Regions from separate parts of the Thalassobacillus sp. C254 genome, predicted to be linked through region 4. Evidence: riboswitches for the same ligand, from Rfam matches in the RefSeq annotation. Region 4 holds a riboswitch; each other region holds the start of a gene.
What was found. Region 4 has a riboswitch for cobalamin ahead of JCM19033_RS19585 (ribonucleotide reductase N-terminal alpha domain-containing protein). Riboswitches for the same ligand answer to the same signal wherever they lie in the genome.

Region 1 (5,508 bases), on a different contig from region 4:
GGTCCTCAACCGCTGAGGACCCTTATAATGTCTACCTGCCTCAGACATTTTCTTAGAAAATGAGATCCTCTCAAGGGTCATTACTGAAAATGAAAGTGTCGTCACCCACGGGGATTTTCCGGTATATGAAAATGGTGAGGAAATCCATAATGAGATCTTTGTGGTCGGTATCCTCTGGAAATGGGAGAGGACGATGGCGCATTATTTCTTTATCAGTCTCTTGCTGTAATAGAGGATACGACAGGAGTGACAAGGCAGATTATCCTTCTTTCTGCGGGAATTGCTATTATTTTAACGACTATTTTTGCATTTTTTCTCTCAAGCCGGATTACTGCCCCCCTCCGAAAAATGAGGCAGGTCACACTTGAAGTAGCAGAAGGGAAGTTTGACACAAAGGTTCCAACACTCACTAACGATGAAATCGGGCAGCTTGCTAATGCCTTTAACCGAATGCGCCGGGAACTAAACAGAAGCGTAACCCAGGTTAATCAAGAAAAAGAGCAGCTTTCCCGAGTCCTAAGCAGTATGGCCGACGGGTAGTAACGATTGACCGCAAAGGAAGCATTTTGATTACTAACCCTCCTGCAGATCGTTTTCTTCAGGCCTATTATTATGAAATGGGTGGAGAATTAACATTGGAAAAGCTGCCAAAGGATATGAAAAAGCTCTTTCAGCAGGTAGTGGCGATCGAGCGGGAACAAGTAACGGAAATTGATTTGCAAGGACGGCACTATGCGATTATTATGACACCTCTATATGATGGCACCTTTGTGAGAGGGGTCGTTGTGCTGATAAGAGACATGACAGAGGAGAAGCAGCACGATAAGCTGAGAAAAGACTTTATTGCCAATGTCTCCCATGAGCTAAGAACCCCGATATCGATGCTTCAAGGGTATAGTGAGGCAATTATTGATGATATTGCAGCTACGGATGAGGAGAAAAAGGAGCTTGGCCAGATTATATATGAAGAGTCTCTCCGAATGGGTAGACTGGTCAATGAGCTTCTTGATATTGCCCGTATGGAGGCCGGCCATATTCAATTAAATAAAGAACCGATTCAGATCCATGAAATGAGCGCAAAAATAACCAGAAAGTTTCACGGCCTGGCTAAAGAAGCGGGAGTCAATCTTCAAACCGAAGTTACCGGCGAAGAGCTGTAATGGATGTTGACCCAGACAGATATGAGCAGGTGTTGACGAACTTAATTCATAACGCCATTCGTCATACGGAGGCTGGCGGAACCGTGACACTTCGTGTGGAAACAGACGGATCCGGAGTTACTGTGGATGTGGAGGACACTGGATCAGGTATACCAGAAGAAGACCTGCCCTTTGTGTTCGAACGTTTTTATAAGGCGGATAAAGCCAGAACCCGGGGCCGCTCAGGAACGGGCCTTGGCCTTGCTATCGCAAAGAATATTGTGGAGGGACACAACGGCCAGATTTCTGCTCACAGTAAAGTGGAGGAGGGCACGACTTTTACCTTTCATATACCAAGAGAAGACATTTAAAAACCCCGGAGTTATTTGTCTTCGTAGTGCTGTTGAAAAGAGAATTAGTTTGACACGCAAATAAAGAAGGGAGAGGGCAGCACAGCCTGAAAGCCCTCTCAGTCTTTGTCCTATGAACACTTACAAGCTCTACACAAAAGTTCAGAGAAAGGAGTGGGCACTTTGACAGAATGGTACGAAGAAAGTTTTCAGGAAGACTACCTGAGAATTTATGATCACAGGGATGAACAAAAAGCAGCTCGGGAGCTTGAAGCATTAATGTCCTATATTCCTCTTCAAAAAAAGATGACAGTGCTGGATCTGTGCTGTGGTCATGGACGGCACTGCCGCTGGCTTGCCCGTAGGGATTTTGACGTCACCGGGGTTGATCTCTCAGCTGTATTATTGAAAAAAGCAATTGACTTGACCAGTGACCTTCCTATTAAATACATGCGCGCGGATGTAAGAAATATTCAATTTAGCAATGAATATGATGCTGTATTTAATTTATTTACAAGTTTTGGTTATTTTCCGGATGATGAAGAAAATGAGCTTGTTTTTAAAAATGCCTATCAAGCATTAAAGCCTGGGGGCTGGTTTTTATTTGACTATTTAAATCCACAGTATGTTACGAAAAACCTTGTAGCAGAGGATGAATCAAATAAGGACGGTCTGCACATCAGGCAGCAGCGGAAAATTGACAAGGGGTTTGTTACGAAAACGATTACAATTCACGATAATGAGTCAAAAAGAGAATACCTTGAACGAGTGAAGCTTTATTCTTCAGATGAGCTTAAACGTATGCTTGAAAGCAGCGGCTTCACTATTCAATCTCACTTTGGGGATTATGATGCTTCACCTTACCAAACCGCCACATCTCCTCGACAAATTTTTATTTGCCATAAGGAGAAATAAAGGGAAAATGAAAAATTTGCTGAAAAAGCATCTTTTCAAACAAAAAATATCCTGTATACTTTGAATATGGAGAAAACAAAATACCGTTCACATCTATGGTCAATTTCCTATCAAGGGAAATGTTAAAAGGGAAGCCCGGTGAAAATCCGGCACGGTCCCGCCACTGTATACGCGTGGAACGCCTATCAAGCCACTGTCTGCTAGAAGCAGGTTGGGAAGGCAGGCTGATCCAGAACGCGGAAGTCAGGAGACCTGCCTTAGATGAATATATGCCAGGCCTTCGAGGAAAAGGTGGAAGCAGACGTGGTAACTGCCTTACGGCTGTCTTACAGTGACTTAGGTCATACACATGTATGCTCTCCTTTTTGAAAAAGGGGAGCTTTTTTTGCATCTATAGGATGTTATTGACCAAAGAACAGGAAAAGCTGCCGTATCGAGTCCTTTCACCATTATAGAGAAAGAACGGAAACTAAAAGGAGAGACAAAGAGTGAGAAAACAATGGGTAATGGGTACGTCAGTACTTTTAGTAATGAGTTTAGCAGCATGCGGAGAGACAGAGGATACAGGAGAAGAAGCTGCCGAGGATACGACTGAAGAATCTATGGAAGAAGAGGCAGCTGAGGAGCCGCAAGAAGACACTGATGCCAACGGAGAAGACGGTGCAGAAGCCGATTTTCCAGTGACGATTGAAGATGCTGTTGGTGAAGAGGTTACAATTGAGGAAGAGCCTCAAAGAATTGTCAGCTTGATTCCGAGCAATACAGAGACTGCTTTTGCATTAGGAGCCGGAGATCGCATTGTGGGAGTTACTGACAACGATACATACCCGGAAGAAGTGAATGATATTCAGAGTGTAGGCGGGATGGAATTCGATGTGGAAACCATTTTGTCATTAGAGCCTGATCTTGTTCTGGCTCATGAGTCATCCGCTCACTTCAGTGAGGAAGGTTTCAATCAATTGCAGGAGGCAGATATAACCGTTTTATTTGTAAATGAAGCTTCTGGCTTTGATGATGCTTACGATTCAATTGAAATGATCGGTGCGGCCACAGGGACGTATGAGGAGGCTGAAACGCTTGTAGCTGAGATGCAGGAAGGTGTTAACGAGCTCCAGGAACAAGCCCAGGAAATATCCGAGGATGAAAGACAAACAGTCTGGCTTGAGGTGGGGCCGGCTCCAGAAATTTATACTACTGGTACAAACACCTTTTTACATGAGATTCTGGAAATGATCAATGCTGAAAATGCTGCCCAAAATGAAGAGGGGTGGGTTCAGTACAGTGAAGAGGATGTTATCGCCTTAAATCCCGATGTGATCATTACAACCTATGGTTTTTATGTGGAAGATCCTGAAGAAGAAATTCTTTCACGATCAGGCTGGAGTGACATTCCAGCTGTAGAAAATGAAAGAATTTACGATGTACATGCAGATAAAGTTACAAGACCAGGACCTCGTTTAGTAGACGGTGCTGAAGCAATTGCTGAGCTGGTTTATCCTGATGTCTTTAACAACGAATAAAAAAAAGTGGGCTGCTTATGGAGGGAGTGTTCTCTTCCTTTTTGCAGCCCTTATTATTGGTATTTCAATTGGCAGTATTGGAATTCCTTTTTCAACGACAGTGATAGTTCTTCTTCAGGAAGGTGCCGGGATACCACTAGGCGCTGACATCGATTCCGTTACGCGAAACATTATTTTGGATATCCGTCTTCCTCGCGTAACTCTTGCCCTTTTGGTAGGGGCGTCTCTAGCCATGGCAGGATCTGCTTTTCAGGGATTTTTAAAAAATCCCTGGCAGATCCATTCACACTGGGTGTATCATCCGGGGCTGCTCTTGGTGCCGTGATTGTTCTTTTTCTTGGGCTTTCTCTCCCGCTGATCGGAGCTTTTACTCTTCCTTTTGTCAGTGTGGTATCCGGATTTTTGACTCTTTTTCTAGTCCTGTTTTTTGCCAGGATTGTGCAAAAGAATTTAGCTACAGAAACTATTATTTTAGCCGGAATTATATTCAGTTCCTTTCTAGGATCGTTGATGTCTCTTTTGATTGCATTAACAGGTGAGGAACTTCGCCAGATCATTACCTGGCTGATGGGGAGTGTATCAATGAGAGGGTGGAGTCATGTCCTCCTTATGCTTCCTTTCTTTATAACAGGAGCTGTTATTTTGTTTGCAAACAGCAGAGAACTGAATGCAATGGTTTTTGGTGAAGAGACAGCTAAAACGTTAGGAGTAAATACAGAAGCAAGAAAGATTTCCATCCTACTTGGAGCATCCTTGTTAACAGGGTCAGCAGTAGCGGTCTCAGGAACGATTGGATTTGTCGGGCTGGTTATACCTCACCTGGTCCGTCTGTTGTTTGGAGCTGACCACCGTCATCATTTACCGTTATCGCTACTGATAGGAGGGGGATTTCTCGTATTAACAGACATGGCAGCAAGGACTCTGATTGCCCCGACGGAACTCCCTATTGGTGTATTAACAGCAATCATTGGTGCTCCTGTTTTTGGATTGCTTCTCCTGAGAGAACGCAAAAAGCTTTAAGCAGAAAAGGAGGTGCAGAAACGTGCTGACGATTGAACATATCTCCGGTGGTTATACAAATAAAGAAGATGTCGTAAAGGACATTAACCTTAACATTAACAAAGGGGAAATCTTTGGAATACTAGGTCCAAATGGAAGCGGAAAGTCCACGTTATTAAAAATCCTTCATGCCGCCCTTCCTTCCTCTTCAGGAAGAGTTCTTCTCGGTGACAAGGATATTATGGATTACTCCTCGAAAGAACTGGCAAAAAAAATGGCGGTACTCCCCCAGCATGCAGAAACTGCCTTCTCCTATAGTGTCAGACAGGTTGTGGAGCTTGGGAGATATCCTTATCAAAAGGGGTGGCTTGGTTTAACCACATCAGCTGATGAAGAAGTCATCCACCAGGCAATGCAGGAAACGAATGTCCTTCACTTTGCGGAGAAGTCGGTTAGCCAGTTAAGCGGCGGTGAGAAGCAAAGAGTAATGCTTGCCAGAGCGCTGGCCCAGGAACCAGACATATTATTGCTTGATGAGCCTACCAATCATTTGGATGTTTCTTTTCAAATGAGCCTGCTCGACAC
Region 2 (5,508 bases), on a different contig from region 4:
CAAAAGGTGCCTGGCACCACTGCGGTCTGTAACATTAAAATTGTGATTTTCTTTAAGCAACAGCGTCATTCACGTTTTCTTTGTTACGTAACCTGCAAGGTGCCTGGCACCAAAAAGGAAGTGGGGAAACTTTGGGACGTATAACAAGAGCTGAGATGATACAGTACTTAAAATTATATTTTATATTTGGCAGTCAAAATACTACTCAGCTTCCTGAACAAGTAGTAAAGGAAGCAATCGCAGGCGGGATTACTCTTTTTCAATACCGTGAAAAAGGAGAAGGTTCAAAAGCAGGTGCTGAAAAGGAAGAGCTGGCACGTAAATTGCAAGAGATCTGCCGGCAGAATGGAATTCCTTTTATAGTTAATGATGATATTGATTTAGCGGTGCAACTTAATGCAGACGGTCTTCATATTGGACAAGAAGATATTGGAGCAAAAGAAGCAAGAAAAATGATGGGTGATAAAATTCTGGGGGTTTCTGCATATACGATTGACGAAGGCCTGGAAGCCGCAGAGCACGGGGCTGATTACCTTGGTTTAGGGCCTATATATGCGACAGGTTCTAAAGACGATGCTGCTGAAGAAACGGGTCCTCAAGTGATCACTCTGTTTCGTAAAATGGGGATCAAGACACCGATTGTTGGGATTGGTGGAATTTATGAAGATAATATCGACGAAGTGATGAAATCAGGAAGCGACGGCATATCAATAATTTCAGCGATTGCTTCTGCACCAAGCCCCTTTGAAAGTGCAAGAAATTTGAGAAAAAGAAATTGAAAATTACCTGTAGATAAAGGGATAATATATGTAAAAACAAGCAGTATTCTGGTACCTCCAGAGAACTGCTTGTTTTTTATAGCTGTGACTTTGCCATTAACCAGCTTTCTTCGCTAGTTTTACCAGGACGTGAGCCATTTTATGCTTTTCGTCATCCTCAGCTACCTGCCACATCTCTTGTAATAGCTTTTCTTCTGTATTTTTAGGTGATTCATGGTTTTTGAGGTATTCTGCTACACGCTCAGCGCCTTTTGCCATTTGCTCTTCACTGAGGCCTAGAGATTCACCTTTTTCTACTTTTCCTTTAAGGTATTGCTGGAACTCACTAAAGCTTTCTAAAATGTCTTCCTTTTTGTTTTCGGACATGTTGTCAAGTTTTTCTTCGGCTTGTTTCTTTGGATCTGCCATCTTATATTCCTCCTTAAAGTAATTATGATCCTCTAATTCCCATCCTTGGGCAATCTAAACGTTTATATCACAAATACTACTAATTACCGTGTCAGCAAGGAGGACTATAGCGTCAGCATAGCTGCAGCGAGCGCCATGAGTATCACTGTAAGAACGAGAGCTGCTACACTGCAGGCGATACCGCCAATTGCGAGTCCCTTTCCGGACTCTCCTCTTCTTTTGATCTCCCTTATTGATAAAATTCCAAGAATAAGGCCAACCAACCCTAGAGCAAAGCCGGCTAACGGAATCAGAATAGAAGATACGAGTCCCACTACACCAAGGACCAGGGCTGTAATTGACTTTCCATTTGTTTTTAAAGGTGTTTCTGATGAAATACCGGTTTCTTGTTGATGTGCCAAATTAGTGACCTCCCTTTCTCTTAATTCGTTCTCCTACTCTATTCCTGAATTTTTCTTTTTTAATCTCACAAACAAAAATAGAGTGGAAAAGGATAAATTCCTTAGCAGATAGAAAGCCAAAAAGAGATTGACAGAGAGTGGAGGATCAGATAGCTTTAAAGGAGAAGAATATTAGGGGAAAAGGTGAAAGCTGTTCTAACAGTTTTCTTAAAAGGGAAGACCGGTGTGAAGCCGGCGCGGTCCCGCCACTGTAATTGGGTTGTCTGTTTTGCTGCCACTGTCGGTACAAATCGATGGGAAGGAAGAAACAGATGGAAACCAAGAGCCAGGAGACCTGCCTTTTCAACAACACCAGTAACCTACGGGTCATGGGGGGTGTTAGAGCAGGTTTCCGATTAATTATGGGCTGTTAAAAAGCCGTTTATATTATGCCGGAAGAGCGCCTCTAACCTCCACATGCAGGTTAGGGGCGCTTTTTTGCTGTTTAGTTGTGTATGCGTAGGTGAGTGGTAAATCTTTTAGTGAATTCTCTGTTCAAGGAGTGCTTGTACGATATATCCTGGCTGGGGGATGCGTGCAGCTTTTATAAGCAGTCTGAAAGAGACCAAATGGAATAGAGCCTTTTGCAGTGCGTTCGTCTTTATTCTATATAAGGAGTGATAGTGTGACAAATGAAAAAGGAAAACTTCTTGTCGTAGGTTTCGGCCCAGGAAGTGAAGAACAAATGACATATCGTGCAAAAGAAGCAATTCTTGAGTCAGATTCTATTATTGGCTATAAAACATATATAGATTTAATTAAACCATTGCTTACCGATCAGGACATAGTAAGGACGGGAATGACTGAAGAAGTAAGCAGAGCACAGGAAGCAGTCAAGCAGGCTGAGCAAGGAAAAACAGTGGCTGTCATTTCCAGCGGAGATGCTGGTCTATACGGCATGGCGGGATTAGTTTATGAAGTGTTAATTGAAAAGGGATGGAAAGAGGACGAAGGCGTAGAAGTAGAAATCATTCCTGGGGTATCTGCAATCAATTCTTGTGCCTCGCTTTTAGGGGCGCCGGTAATGCATGATGCCTGTACGATCAGCTTGAGTGACCACCTAACCCCTTGGGATTTAATAGTAAAGCGAGTGGAAGCGGCCGCCCAGGCTGATTTTGTCATTGCACTTTATAACCCAAAAAGCGGCAAGAGAACAAGACAAATAGAAGAGACACAAAGGATTTTAATGAAGTATAGAGATAAAGGAACGCCTGTCGGCCTTGTGAAAAGCGCATATAGAGAGCGGCAGAACATAGTGATGACTGATTTGGAGCACATGCTTGACCATGAGATTGGCATGCTTACAACAGTAGTAATCGGAAATAATTCTACATTTTATTATGACGGCAAAATGATTACCCCAAGAGGCTACCAGCGTAAATATACCCTGGGCGAGGAGAAACAAAAGTTAAAACCTGCCAGAGACTAAGAAGTGAGGCAGAGCCATGGGCAATGCATGGGGGAAAAGAAGAGACGGTAACAGCTGCCGAAAGTATAAATGTTAAAGGTCTTGCAGAAGAAGCGTTAAGCAAGCTGGGCACCACTTATTCAGAAAACAAACAAGTATCAGAAGATTCTATCTCGTTTAAGCAAACAGAGATTTTTGAATTTGCGGTTTCTCCGGGAACAGCAAACAAGAAAATAAGCTCAAAACAGCTTCTTCAGCTGACAGAAGTAATCGGGGAAGACGGTGAGGTAGAGTATACACCGAGCCATTACTTCAAAGTATCCCTTGAAACAGATCGTGCACAGGAAATTGTGAAAGAGCTTAAAGAAGCGGGCTGGCTCGTTTCTCCGGTAGGTAATGTGATTCACGTAAAGGCCTGTGATTTTTGTGACGGTGAGAAGCGTGATTCAATCCCATATGCTGAAGAACTACAAGAAGCTCTAGGCGGTATGGTTGTTCCCAAAGTTATGAACATAGGCTTTAATGGGTGCGGCATGGCATGCTACGGCGCAATTACTGATGATATTGGCATTATTTATAGAAGAGGAGCTTTTGATGTATTTTTGGGAGCAAAACGACGGGCAGAAATGCGCATGTAGCACAGCCAGTGGCTGAGGGGATGGAAGTGGACAAGTTAATTCCCCTCATTACAGCTGTTGTAGATGAGTACAAGGAAAAAGGACTGCCTAATGAAAGGTTCCATAAGTTTTTTAAGAGAGTGCAGGAGATCCAAGGGTTTAAGTATCAAGAGATGCCAGTGCCGGTTATCGTAGATAATCCATGTGAATAAGGAGGGAGAAAATATGAAAGCTGTGCTGTTTATCGGACACGGAAGCAAGAAGAAAGAGGGCAATGAAGGGATCATCCAGTTTGTAGATAATCTTAAACAAAAGGTGCCTGCTCCGATTGTGGAGACTTGTTTTCTGGAATTTGCTTCTCCGGGGCTTGCTTCGGGCATTGAAACTTGTGTAAAAAGAGGGGCGACTGAGGTTGCGCTAGTACCTATTATGTTTTTTCCAGCGGGACATTCTAAGATTCATATTCCCCAAGCGATTGATAAAGCAAGAAAGCTTTATCCTTTAGTCCGGTTTCATTACGGGCGGCCGATTGGGATTCACGAAGAAATGTTTCAGCTGTTAAAAGAAAAGCTTCACGCTGGAGTGGAACAAGAAACATTGTATAACAAAGATACCTCTATCTTATTGGTTGGGAGAGGAAGCAGTGATGTAGATGCAAATAGTGAGCTGTTCAAGCTTTCTAGAATTCTCTCAGAAAAGCTGGAGATGGCAGCGGTAGAAGTATCCTTTATTGGAGTGACAACCCCCACAGTAGAGGAAGGCGTGGAGAGATGCATTCGTCTGGGAGCAAGTAATATTTTGATGATTCCTTACTTTTTCTTTGCTGGTATCTTAATGGACCGAATGGATGCCAAACTGAAAGCCTTTAAAGAAAAATATACAGAGCAGGAGTTTTATATGACAGACCCAATTGGCCTCCACAAGCGCTTGGAGAAGGTATTGCTCGACCGGGCTGAAGAAGCTGTTGGTGGTAACGCGAAATTAAACTGTGACATGTGTCAATATCGTTTATTCGCTTTAGAGCATATGGATATCCACCATGATCACGACCACAGTCATCACCATGACCATGATCATGATCATGAACACTCCCACTAAACAAAGGAGGCCCGCTCATGATATTTTTCTTAGCCGGAACAAGTGATGCCAGAGAACTGGCAGTGAAAGTGAAAAAGGACGGTTATAAGGTTCTTGCCTCAGTGGTTACAGAAGAAGCAGCAAAGGAATTGGAAAAAGAAGATATTCAAGTACGTACAGGAAGACTTGACGTAGAAAACATGGAAAAAGTTTTTTATGAAGAAGAAATTTCTTTAATTGTCGATGCCTCTCACCCTTTTGCTGAAGAAGCTTCCAAGAATGCGATAGAAGCTGCACAAAACAGCGGACTTCATTACATACGATATGAGCGTGCTTCTATCAATACTTACGATAAATTAGTAGTTAAAGTTGAAAGTTACCAAGAAGCTGCAGAATTTGCAGCAAAGCGTGGAGGCAATATCATGCTGACGACGGGCAGCAAGACCCTGGATATATTCGCCAAACGATTGATAGGTTTGGACGGGGTAAGACTTGTGTGCAGAATGCTGCCAAGAATAGAAAACATGGAAAAATGCAAGGAGCTTGGGGTGGAACAAAAGAACATTATCGCTTTGCAGGGTCCTTTCACTAAAGACTTAAATAAAGCACTTTATGAGCAGTTTGGCATTACAACAATGATTACGAAAGAAAGCGGAAAAAGAGGTTCATTCGATGAAAAAGTGACCTCCGCCCTTGAACTTGGAATTGAAGTTATTTTAATAGAAAGACCTGATATTTACTATGGCGACAAAGGGAGCACAACTGAAGAAATTTTAAAT
Region 3 (5,508 bases), on a different contig from region 4:
TGTACCTCCTTCTAACGATGTTGATATCTTTTCTCAAGATTTAGGCTATATTGCAATCGTAGAAGATGGAAAGCTCATTGGATTTAATGTAGCAATTGGCGGAGGCCTTGGGATGACTCATGGCGATACAGAAACTTATCCCCAGGTTGCTAAAGTGATTGGCTTTTGTACACCTGAGCAGATTTACGATGTAGCAGAAAAGATTATTACCATTCAGCGTGATTATGGTAATCGTTCCGTCCGTAAGAATGCACGCTTTAAATACACAGTTGACCGTCTTGGTCTTGATACCGTAGTTGAAGAGCTTGAAAATCGTCTTGGATGGAGCCTGGAAGAGGCAAAGCCTTATTCCTTTGACCATAACGGAGATCGTTACGGCTGGGTGAAAGGTATCAGAGGAAGATGGCACTTCACGTTGTATGTAGAAGGCGGGCGCATCGCTGATTATGAAGATTACAAGCTGATGACCGGTCTACGTGAAATTGCGAAAGTCCACAGAGGCGATTTCCGCCTTACGGCTAACCAGAATCTTGTCATTGCGGACGTCTCCAGCCAGAAAAAGAAAGAAATTAATGAGTTGATTGAGCAATATGGTTTAACAGAAGGAAAGCATTATACTGCACTCCGTCGAAGTTCAATGGCGTGTGTAGCCATGCCGACCTGTGGATTGGCTATGGCTGAGGCAGAGCGTTACTTACCTTCTATGATCGATAAAATTGATGAAATTGTGGATGAAAATGGTCTTCGCGATGAAGAGATCACCATCCGGATGACCGGCTGTCCAAACAGCTGCGGCCGTCCTACCCTTGCAGAAATAGGATTTATCGGTAAGGCACCAGGAAAGTACAATATGTACCTAGGTGCAGCCTTTGACGGCAGCCGCTTAAACAAAATGTACCGGGAAAATATCGGGGAAGAAGAAATTCTAAGTGAGTTGAGAGTACTTCTTTCAAGGTATGCTAAAGAACGCAGTGAAGGCGAGCATTTTGGTGATTTTGTGATTAGAGCAGGCGTTATTGAAGCAGTGACCGATGGCACGAACTTTCATGCTTAATTAGAATTAATCAAGGTCCTTATTCTCTATACAAAAGAGTATAAGGGACCTTTTTTGTAAAGGAAGATGGTATTTATTAATAGTACTTTTCCTCAATTATCGTCTTCCTTTCTCTGATAAGACCGTAAGCAAGCATACCAAAGCCTGTGATAACGAGCAGAAGTTCAATAATAAAAGCTTCCGGGCCATATGTAAGACGATGAAGATGAAATATCCAATGTATGACGATAATATCAAACGTCGCAAAAAAGCCTGAGGCAATGAGGACACCATGGAAAAAAGAAGGCGGAAAGAAACGCCAGGAGATAAAATAAAAAAGCAATGTGACTGCTCCGGCAAAAGCCAAAACCCCCAGCCTTTCTCCCGTCGTTTGGGCAGGAAACCCAAAAGCTTGAGCCTGATATTGATGAAACAGCAAGTCTACAAAAAAAACACCAAAGAAGTAACTGATGAAGCGAGTCAACATGGTACCTCCTTTCTCTTGTTACTATTTACCTGTGCTTACATTTAATTTTCACATCCCCCTTAAATCTTTTCTTTATCTTTTCCGGCAATCCTTCATGCATTTCGATCACTTACCTGAATATGGATTGATCCTCTGGCAGGAACATGAAATAATGTTTTGAACAAAAGAAGAAATACTATTTGATAACCTGATAACAGGCTTTGTCCGGCAGTGAAATACAACGATGATAAATGTCTACGCGTGGTATATACTGGACGACATTTACAATCTTCATGACACCAAAAAGGCTGCCCCGTTAATGGGACAGCCGCAGAAGACACTAATCTATTTTTACTAACTCTACAGGTCCGTGGTCATCACAGTGGTCGCCATGTACATGGTGCAGACGTCCATTGACAAGAAAGTCATAGTGATCGCCATGAGGAACAACCTCGTGACCGCAGTCATCATTGTGAGTACATCCGCAGTTCATGGGGGCACATTCGTCAGGGTTACTTTCTGTTACTGAAATTTTACATTCGTCCCAGTGGCCGTTGTGCTCGCGATGAAGGTGACCGTCATGAACATAATCAATATGGTCACCATGTTTAATTTTAGTGTGCCCGCAAGACAAGCTGTGCTCGTGGGAATGTTTTTCATGAACAGAGTGATCGTGCGCCATTCCTATTACCTCCTTTTTATTATTATTTCACCTTTTTAAACTCATTATCCGAAACAGACGAACATAAAACTTTAGATTGGGATAAGAGAAGATGGACAAGGCAAGGAATCAATGATACGATTTACTAAAATTATACATGCAATGGAAATAGGTGCAAGGCAAATACTGCCTGCTTAATAGGGAAGTCCGGTGAAACTCCGGCACGGACCCGCCACTGTAAGGGGGCCAATGTAATGATTGGCTTTCTCGAGTAATCTCACTGGGTAACACCGGGAAGGGACGAGAGGATAACCCCCAAGTCAGGAGACCTGCCTATTTCAACATCACTGTTGACCTACGGGAATTAGGGAGGTGGTTAGATGCTGCACCAAAGTGTGCCTTCACTTGAATATACCCTTAATAGGCGTGACAAGCCTTCCAGATATATTTGATGAGAAGTAAGCGTTTCTAACCCGATCCCCGGGGTAGAACCGCTTATTTTTTTGGTAAAGGAGTGGTTGCAGTTAATGAAAAAAGTACACAAGTAACACGCTTTGGTATGAAGAGGAAAGAAATCTTTACAAAAAGAGGAAGTGTCCTTATAATTCAAAATATAAATCGTAATAATTACTATTTATGATTACTGAGGAGGAGAAATAAAATGAAGTGGAGCAAAACATATCCGTTGTCTTTTTTATTGACCGGAACTCTTATTATGGCAGCATGTGGAGCAGAGGGCGATACTGAAACCGGAGCTGCTGAAGCGGAGGCTGATTCTTTGTCCCAGGATGAAGCAGTGGTCATTGAGAACAATGGGGAAGAACTTACATTTGAAGAAGCACCCCAGCGTGCAGTGACATTAAACCAGCACGTAACAGAAGTTATGCTCGCTCTAGGGCTTGAAGACCATATGGCAGGGACTGCATATTTAGATGACGGCATACATCCTGAATACCAGGATGCCTATGAGAGTGTACCTGTTTTGGCAGATCAATACCCTTCCCAGGAGCCTTTTTTAAATGTTGAACCTGATTTTGCTTACGCAGGATGGGAAAGTGCTTTTACAGAGGACAATATAGGAACCTTTACTCAGCTCCTTGAGTACGGGATCACCCCTTATCTTCATGAGTCTTCTTCAATGATTGGCCCGACGCTTGATGATGTATATCAGGATATTACTAATATAGGCCAGATATTTAGAGTGGAAGAAAGAGCTGAGGAATTAATCTCTGCTATGGATCAGCGGATTGCTGACGTTCAATCGCAAATAGACCCGGATACAGATGATCCTTTAAGGTATTTGTATATGATAGCGGGGAACAAGAGCCAATGACTGGCAGTCAATTTTTATGACAAACTTAATTGAAATGGCAGGCGGGACTAACATATTCTCTGATGCTTTGGACCAAAACTGGGGGAACGTAAGCTGGGAAGCGGTGATTGAGGAGGACCCTGAATGGATCGTTATTGTTGATTACGGGGAAACAACAGCAGAGCAGAAAAAAGAATTTTTGTTATCATATGATGCCTTGGAAAGTGTGACAGCAATACAAGAAGAGAATTTTGTAGTCGTTCCCTTATCTGCTGCTGCTGAAGGAGTCAGAGCTCCTGAAGCGTTTGAGTTGATGGCAGAAGGATTTTACCCGGATATAGCTAACGAAAATTAGGGGACTTTCTTATGAGCGGTATAGCAAAAACTTATGAGACCACCCCTTTACCAGGGAAAGATAAAATGGAGGAGAAACAGCTAAAAAGGAATAAAGTTACCTACATGCTTTGGCTCAGCGGTCTTCTAGGATTACTGTTGATATCGATAACTGCAGGGGTAATGCTGGGACCAGTTGCTATTTCCCCTGAAGCAGTATGGGGAATCATTGTTTCGAAGGTTCCGTTTGTGAATGCATGGATCACATCCGAGTGGACTCCTGCTCATGATCACATCGTTTGGGATATCCGCTTGCCCAGAGTGCTTTTGGGCGCTGTTGTAGGAGCAGGACTCTCAATTGTAGGTGTGGCTATCCAGGCCCTTGTTCGAAACTCCCTGGCCGACCCTTTTATTCTCGGTGTGTCTTCAGGTGCTTCTGTTGGAGCTACCTTGGTGATTCTGTTTGGAGCTTTCAGTGTATTTGGCCAATATGCTCTTTCACTTGCTGCGTTTTTAGGAGCATTAGTTTCCATTGTTCTGGTTTTTTTGTTAGCGCAAGTAAATAAACGAATTTCTACTGCGAGGCTCCTTCTAGCCGGCATAGCCATTTCTATGATATTGAGTGCAGTGACGAGCTTCATTGTTATTTCTGCGCCTAGAGAAGAAGGAATTCGAAGCGCTCTTTACTGGTTGATGGGCAGTTTAGCCGGAGGAACCTGGGGGAACCTGTGGATTCCTTTAGCTTCTCTTGTTATTGTGTTTCTTTTTCTTTGGTTTCAATCACGTTCATTAAATCTTCTCCTTATGGGAGAGGAGACGGCAGCTACGTTAGGGATGAATATTGATCAATTCCGAAAGATCCTTTTAGTTATTACTGCTCTTCTTACTGGGGTTTTGGTAGCTGTCAGTGGAGCCATTGGCTTTGTAGGGTTAATGATTCCCCATATTGTGAGGCTGCTTATCGGCTCAGACCATAAAAGGGTGCTGCCGGTCAGTGCTTTGCTTGGAGCTGTATTTCTAATATGGGCTGATATTGGAGCAAGGCTGATTGCTGCACCGGAGGAAATGCCTATAGGTATTCTAACCGCCTTATGCGGAGGACCGTTTTTTATTTGGCTCTTGCGAAGAAGTACATACTCGTTTGGGAGTGAATCATAATGCATGTAAAAGTAGAAGATCTTTCAAAAGATTTATCAGGTGAAAAAATACTGCAAAATATTAATTTACATGTAGATACAAATGAATTTGTCGGGATTGTGGGACCTAACGGCAGCGGGAAATCTACGATGTTAAAAAGCATTTATCGGCACCTTAAGCCTGACTTTGGCGTTGTGGAAGTAAACGGTGAAAATATATATAATTGGACGGCTAAAAAAACGGCGAAACATATGGCCGTTGTCAGCAGGAGTCAAGTGTTCCGTTTGATTTTTCGGTAAAAGAAATGGTACTTATGGGCAGATCCCCTCACAAACGTTTTCTGGACAGAGATAACATAGAGGATGAAAAAATTGCAGAAAAAGCATTATCAGAAGTGGGGATGCTTTCGTTTTCCAGAAGAAGCTTCGCCTCGTTATCAGGTGGGGAAAAACAAAGGGTTATAATAGCCAGAGCGTTAACACAAGAGGCTGATGTCCTTGTTTTGGATGAGCCGACGAATCATCTCGATATCCAGCACCAGCTGCAAATATTAGATCTGGTTAAGC
Region 4 (5,508 bases):
AATAGCTAACATTATATAAGGAGGGGGTGAAGAGGGTGAGCCATAAAAACACAAAGAAAAGTGGAAGCTCGTTTATAAACGAGGCCTACCGTTCACAAAAAAGCCCAGATGAACCTGGAAGTACAGAGCCGGCAAAAGAAAGATCATTTCAGCAAAAAAAGAAGTAGATAAAAAAGGGTGGTCTCAATGAAAATTTTTTGAGACCGTCTTTTTTCATAGGTTCTGTCAAAGTTCCAAGTTATATTAGTCATGTCGAAGAGTGGCCCCTTTGGAAAAAGCAGGAGTCGAACGAAAATAGACAGTAAGCCGAAAGGATTTGGGTAAATGTATAATGCCTAAATGAGCTCTTGATATTCTGAGTCACGCATACCAGTACATGGGGTGCACCAATGAAAAAATCGTGGACCGGGATTATTCTTACACAAAGAAGGGAAAATACAAGCTGGAAATAAGACTTATGCTTGAGTAGAAGGGGAGAAACCATGGATAAAAAGGGGACACTGGCAGAGGCTTTATCGCTGCATTTTTGGCAGTCGGTAGACCAGCAAATCAGAAAAGATCACACTGTACAAAAGGAACTGTATCATTACACCGGTTTAGATAGTTTAATGGGCATGGTAGAAACAAACAATTTGTGGATGAGCAGAGGAACCTTTTTAAATGACTCAAATGAACTTATTTATATAGAAGGAATTATTAATAAAGTATTGGGACAGGTCGAAAGTAAGCTGACGGATAACTTTGGGGAAGATACATATATACAGGAACTGAAAAAGTTATTTATTTTAGAATTAAAACAGACGTGGCAAAGGTTTATGGAGAAGATAGACCTTGACGATTTTGAAGTATATATATTCTCCCTGACCGAAAATAAAGACTCTTTGGCTCTTTGGTATAACTACGCAAAAGGCGACGGATACAATATCGGCTTTTCCTCTGGTGACATGCTGAAAAAAATAAATGATTTTTCCAGTCATTTTGCCCGTGAATATACCTTAGTGTATGGAAGGGTAATATACGACAGAAGAGAACAAGAACAAATTGTTATGGATTTTCTCATGGAAACCTTTCAATATCTATCCCGCCTTCACCCTCAGTATACGCTGCAAGAAATCGGTGGAGAGCTTTCAGAACATTTCTTTTCTATACTAGCAACTTGTTCGATCTTTTTTAAGGATGAGGCTTTTAAAAGTGAAGAAGAATATCGAATTGCTCTTCCACGAAAGCTCACTACCAAAGAGAGGGGCCCAGAGGTTTTCTTCCGGGCTTCAAATGGAGTAATCATCCCGTTTATTACGATTCATTTTCCAGAGAAACTTCCTATAAAACGTGTGACCATCGGTCCGAAAAATAACATAGACATTGCTAAAGCAGGAATGGAGTATTACTTAAAAAGTAAGGGATATGAAACGGAGAGGATGGTTATTAGTAAGTCCGTTGCTTCACTGAGGTATTAATTCTTTTATGCAGGGGTTAGTGTAGGTAAAATAAATGTATTTTCAGCGAATAGGAAAAGAAAAACAACGCAGCCTTAGACTTTTCGGGTATTACGACAAAATGTGATAATTGACGTCAAATGCTCCCCCCATGTAATAGTAGAGATGCTTTACATTTGAAGAAATAAATTAATAATCTATGGATCTATGAACTTGCTAAATTGGGATAAGTCATGTAGTATAAATGTAGAATTTCACAAGATATTGTGTTTTTTGTTATCGATAAAACTATATATTGTTTGCCTTGAGATGAGATGCCATTTGGCGTAAAAGGGAATTTGGTGAAAATCCAAGACTGCCCCCGCAACTGTAAGTGCTGACGAAATGAGTCGTATCCACTGTATAAATAAACTTGATCGGTTTTTATACGGGAAGGAGCTCATGGACGGAAGACGCACAAGTCAGGAGACCTGTCTTATCTTAAGATGTTTCACCTTCTTCGGGGATTGAGAAGATGAAACGGTGGCACAGAGAAAGACCAAAGTATCTTTCTCCATTACTTGCTATCGTTTCATCCGCTCACATTAATTTGAGCGGATTTTTTAATTCGAAAAAATATCAGGAGCGGTGAGACGACAACGGCCAGCTTAGAATAAAGCAGGAATAAGGAGGAAGAAAATGACAGTACATGTTAAAGAGGAATTACATGAAGTGATGGATACAATTGATAAAGCTTTTGATCGTTACAATTTTAATGCAAAGCAAATCAAAGAATATATTACATCTTTTACCGGAACGGATAAAGACGTGAACCATCAAGCTATGCTCTATGCATTAAACCAAATACAAATGGACCAGCCAGACTGGACGTTTGTTGCAGCACGGCTGTATTTAAATGAACTATACAAGCAGGCGGCTTTACATAGAGGGTACAGCACGGCGGAAAGACGATATGGAAGCTTGTATAAGCTAATGAAAACGTTACGTGAGAAAGGAATCTATTCCGATCATTTGTTAGCAGCATATTCTGAACAGGAAATTAAGGAATTAGAACGGGAAATTGAACCCAAGCGAGATGAGTTGTTTACTTACATAGGTTTATTTTTACTGGCAGACCGGTATTTAGCGAGAGATCATGAGGGGAAAGTATTTGAGCTGCCGCAGGAGCGGTTTATGATCATTGCGATGACCCTTATGCAGAAGGAAGAAAAAAACAAAAGGCTGGAAAAGGTTAAGGAAGCTTATTGGGCACTAAGCAATTTATATATGACGGTTGCTACTCCTACTTTATCTAATGCAGGAAAAAGTTTTGGTCAATTGTCTTCTTGTTTTATAGATACAGTTGATGACTCACTTGACAGTATTTACCTGAATAACTGGGACATTGCCCGCCTCAGCAAGGATGGCGGTGGGATTGGTATTTATTATGGGAAGGTAAGAGCTTTAGGATCAGATATAAAGAAGTTTAAAGGTAATTCCTCTGGAGTGGTACCGTGGATCAGGCTGATTAATGACACAGCTGTGAGTGTGGACCAGCTGGGACAGCGTCAAGGGGCGGTGGCTGTTTATTTAGACTTATTCCACAAGGACATTATGAACGGTTTTCTTGACTTAAAAACAAATAATGGTGATGAAAGAAGGAAAGCTCACGATATTTTTACCGGGGTTACGATACCTGACCTATTTATGCATAAGTTACAGGAGACAGATGAGAACGGAAGAAGCATAGGCGAATGGCATGTGTTTTGTCCTCACCAGGTGAAACAAATCATGGGCTGGAAGAGTGAAGATGGCACTCCGGTTGGTCTTGAAGACTTTTATGACGAGGAAGACCGTAAATATTTTACAGAAAAGTATGAAGAAGCAGTCAATCACCCTCTTCTTCCGCGAAAGACCTACCGAGCCATGGATATCATGGCAAGAATTATGGTGGCACAGCTGGAAACTGGAACACCTTACATGTTCTACCGGGATGAAGTAAATCGTCAAAATTCAAACAAGCATTTGAAAGGGGAGGGAAGAACCTCTATCTATTGCAGTAATTTATGCACAGAAATTACACAAAATATGTCACCTTCTCCTATTAGTCAAGAGTATGAAGACGAAGAGGGAAACATTGTTATTGTCCGTAAACCAGGAGATTTTGTGGTATGTAATTTATCTTCTATTAATCTTCCGTCGGCTGTAAGGATGATGTCTTAGAAAGGCTGATACCTATTCAGATGAGGATGCTTGATAATGTCATTGACTTAAACAACATCCCAGTGGGTCAGGCGCAAGTTACCAACAGAAAGTACAGAGCTGTGGGTCTTGGAACGTTTGGCTGGCATCACCTTTTGGCATTAAAAGGAATCCAGTGGGAATCTGAGAAGTCTGTGGAATACGCAGATAAAATATACGAAGACATTGCCTATCACACGATTCAATCTTCCATGGAATTGGCAAAAGAAAAAGGGCTTATAGTAAATTTCAAGGTTCTGAGTGGGAAACAGGTCTTTATTTTGAGCGAAGAGGCTATACGTCAAAACGGTGGCAGGAATTACAGGAAGAGGTGGCTGCAACTGGAGTGAGAAACGGATGGATGATGGCTGTAGCTCCTAATTCTTCTACTGCCAAAATCGGTGGATCCACAGATGGAATTGACCCGTTGTACGCAGTGGAATTTGCTGAAGAAAAGAAGAACTTTAAGTTTAAGGTAACAGCTCCAGACTTAAATCACCATACGTACCTCTATTACCAACGGGCCCGCCATGAACTGGACCAGATTTGGAGCATCAGGCAAAACGCTGCCAGACAGCGCCATGTTGATCAGTCAATAAGCTTTAATATTTATGTCCGTCATGACATTAAGGCTAAAGAGTTGCTCAACCTTCATTTTGAAGCCTGGAAGCAGGGGTTGAAAACAACTTATTATGTGCGGAGCACTTCCCAGTCAGAAATTGAAGAGTGTGAAGCTTGTCACAGCTAACTTAACCTATTTTAGGAGGGATCGAAATGTCCTCATTGTCAAAAGTGAAATTAATGAATCCAGCAGCCCCGAATAAATCTACAGGCATCATTAGTGGACAGTCTTCAGGACTGCTTAACTGGAATGATATAGCTTATCCACAAATGTATGAGTTATATCAGACTCTCCTTTCGAACTTCTGGAAGGCTCAGGAAATTAATATGCAGGATGATATTAAACAATGGGATCATTTAAGTGATGTTGAAAAAGATGTGTTCCTGAGAATCAATACTCAGCTTGCCTCATTGGACAGCCTGCAAACTCCAACCATGAGCCAGGTAATGGATTATGTGACAGATTCCAGCTTTAAAGCAATTTTTGCGGTTGTAGCCCAGCAAGAAGCTGTCCATAACGAGTCCTACTCTTATGTGTTGAGTTCCCTTGTTCCTTTACGTGAGCAGAATGAAAGGTTCAACCAGGCCAAAGAGGATCCTATTGTTCGCAAAAGAAATCAATTGATTTTAGAGGCCTACGAGAGTTTTCGAGAAGAGCCTACGCCACAAGCGCTCTTTAAATTAGCCATTAATTCAATTAATTTAGAAGGTATTTATTTTTATGCTGGTTTTGCTTTTTTCTATCACTTGGCCCGTCAGCAAAAAATGCTGAAAACAAGCACGATGATTAGTTATATTCAGCGGGATGAAATGCAGCATGCGTACTTTATTTCTCAGTTTGTACGGATTTTGCTGGCGGAAAATCCCGAGCTCCATACAGACAAGAACATTTCCTATGTCTATGACACCATTGGGCATGCCGTCGAACTGGAAAAAGAATGGGCACATTACATTCTTAAAGAGGTCGAAGGTATCGATTTAGATGAATTTGAAGAATATGTAGAGTATTTAGCAAATAAACGTCTGCGGCAATTAGGACTGAACAATCTGTATGAAGAAAAGGACAACCCTATGCCGTGGATCCAAGTATACAGCGACGAAATGATCAATGAAACGAAATCAGATTTCTTTGAACAAAAATCAAGAACCTATTCGAAAGTTACTCAGTCAAATGGATTTGATGAGCTGTAAGGTACCATGAAAGCGGCTGTTATTTACGCATCAGTGACCG

Region 1: linked by a shared signal. The riboswitch ahead of JCM19033_RS18215 (ABC transporter substrate-binding protein) and the one ahead of JCM19033_RS19585 (ribonucleotide reductase N-terminal alpha domain-containing protein) in region 4 are both predicted to bind cobalamin.
Region 2: linked by a shared signal. The riboswitch ahead of cobJ (precorrin-3B C(17)-methyltransferase) and the one ahead of JCM19033_RS19585 (ribonucleotide reductase N-terminal alpha domain-containing protein) in region 4 are both predicted to bind cobalamin.
Region 3: linked by a shared signal. The riboswitch ahead of JCM19033_RS13810 (ABC transporter substrate-binding protein) and the one ahead of JCM19033_RS19585 (ribonucleotide reductase N-terminal alpha domain-containing protein) in region 4 are both predicted to bind cobalamin.

The regions. Positions count from the first base shown of each region.
Region 1 is NZ_BAXQ01000026.1:8,936-14,443, forward strand. Features, by position in the region: partial or broken gene JCM19033_RS18200 (ATP-binding protein) at 1-1,510, shown strand, start outside; gene JCM19033_RS18205 (bifunctional 2-polyprenyl-6-hydroxyphenol methylase/3-demethylubiquinol 3-O-methyltransferase UbiG) at 1,673-2,404, shown strand; cobalamin riboswitch at 2,484-2,679, shown strand; gene JCM19033_RS18215 (ABC transporter substrate-binding protein) at 2,911-3,924, shown strand; partial or broken gene JCM19033_RS18220 (FecCD family ABC transporter permease) at 3,905-4,944, shown strand; gene JCM19033_RS18225 (heme ABC transporter ATP-binding protein) at 4,967-5,508, shown strand, end outside.
Region 2 is NZ_BAXQ01000023.1:11,062-16,569, forward strand. Features, by position in the region: gene thiE (thiamine phosphate synthase) at 132-779, shown strand; gene JCM19033_RS17255 (DUF3243 family protein) at 876-1,187, opposite strand; gene JCM19033_RS17260 (DUF4190 domain-containing protein) at 1,292-1,588, opposite strand; cobalamin riboswitch at 1,753-1,945, shown strand; partial or broken gene cobJ (precorrin-3B C(17)-methyltransferase) at 2,313-3,864, shown strand; gene JCM19033_RS17270 (sirohydrochlorin chelatase) at 3,878-4,750, shown strand; gene cobK (precorrin-6A reductase) at 4,768-5,508, shown strand, end outside.
Region 3 is NZ_BAXQ01000014.1:80,481-85,988, forward strand. Features, by position in the region: partial or broken gene cysI (assimilatory sulfite reductase (NADPH) hemoprotein subunit) at 1-1,054, shown strand, start outside; gene JCM19033_RS13800 (DUF2243 domain-containing protein) at 1,131-1,520, opposite strand; gene JCM19033_RS13805 (hypothetical protein) at 1,840-2,181, opposite strand; cobalamin riboswitch at 2,314-2,512, shown strand; gene JCM19033_RS13810 (ABC transporter substrate-binding protein) at 2,822-3,493, shown strand; gene JCM19033_RS25965 (ABC transporter substrate-binding protein) at 3,510-3,827, shown strand; gene JCM19033_RS13815 (iron ABC transporter permease) at 3,932-4,963, shown strand; gene JCM19033_RS27565 (ABC transporter ATP-binding protein) at 4,963-5,241, shown strand; gene JCM19033_RS27570 (ABC transporter ATP-binding protein) at 5,256-5,508, shown strand, end outside.
Region 4 is NZ_BAXQ01000031.1:36,945-42,452, forward strand. Features, by position in the region: gene JCM19033_RS26715 (hypothetical protein) at 36-167, shown strand; gene JCM19033_RS19580 (DUF2971 domain-containing protein) at 483-1,457, shown strand; cobalamin riboswitch at 1,732-1,929, shown strand; gene JCM19033_RS19585 (ribonucleotide reductase N-terminal alpha domain-containing protein) at 2,115-3,638, shown strand; partial or broken gene JCM19033_RS26720 (hypothetical protein) at 3,665-4,404, shown strand; gene JCM19033_RS19590 (ribonucleotide-diphosphate reductase subunit beta) at 4,431-5,468, shown strand; gene JCM19033_RS26725 (hypothetical protein) at 5,475-5,508, shown strand, end outside.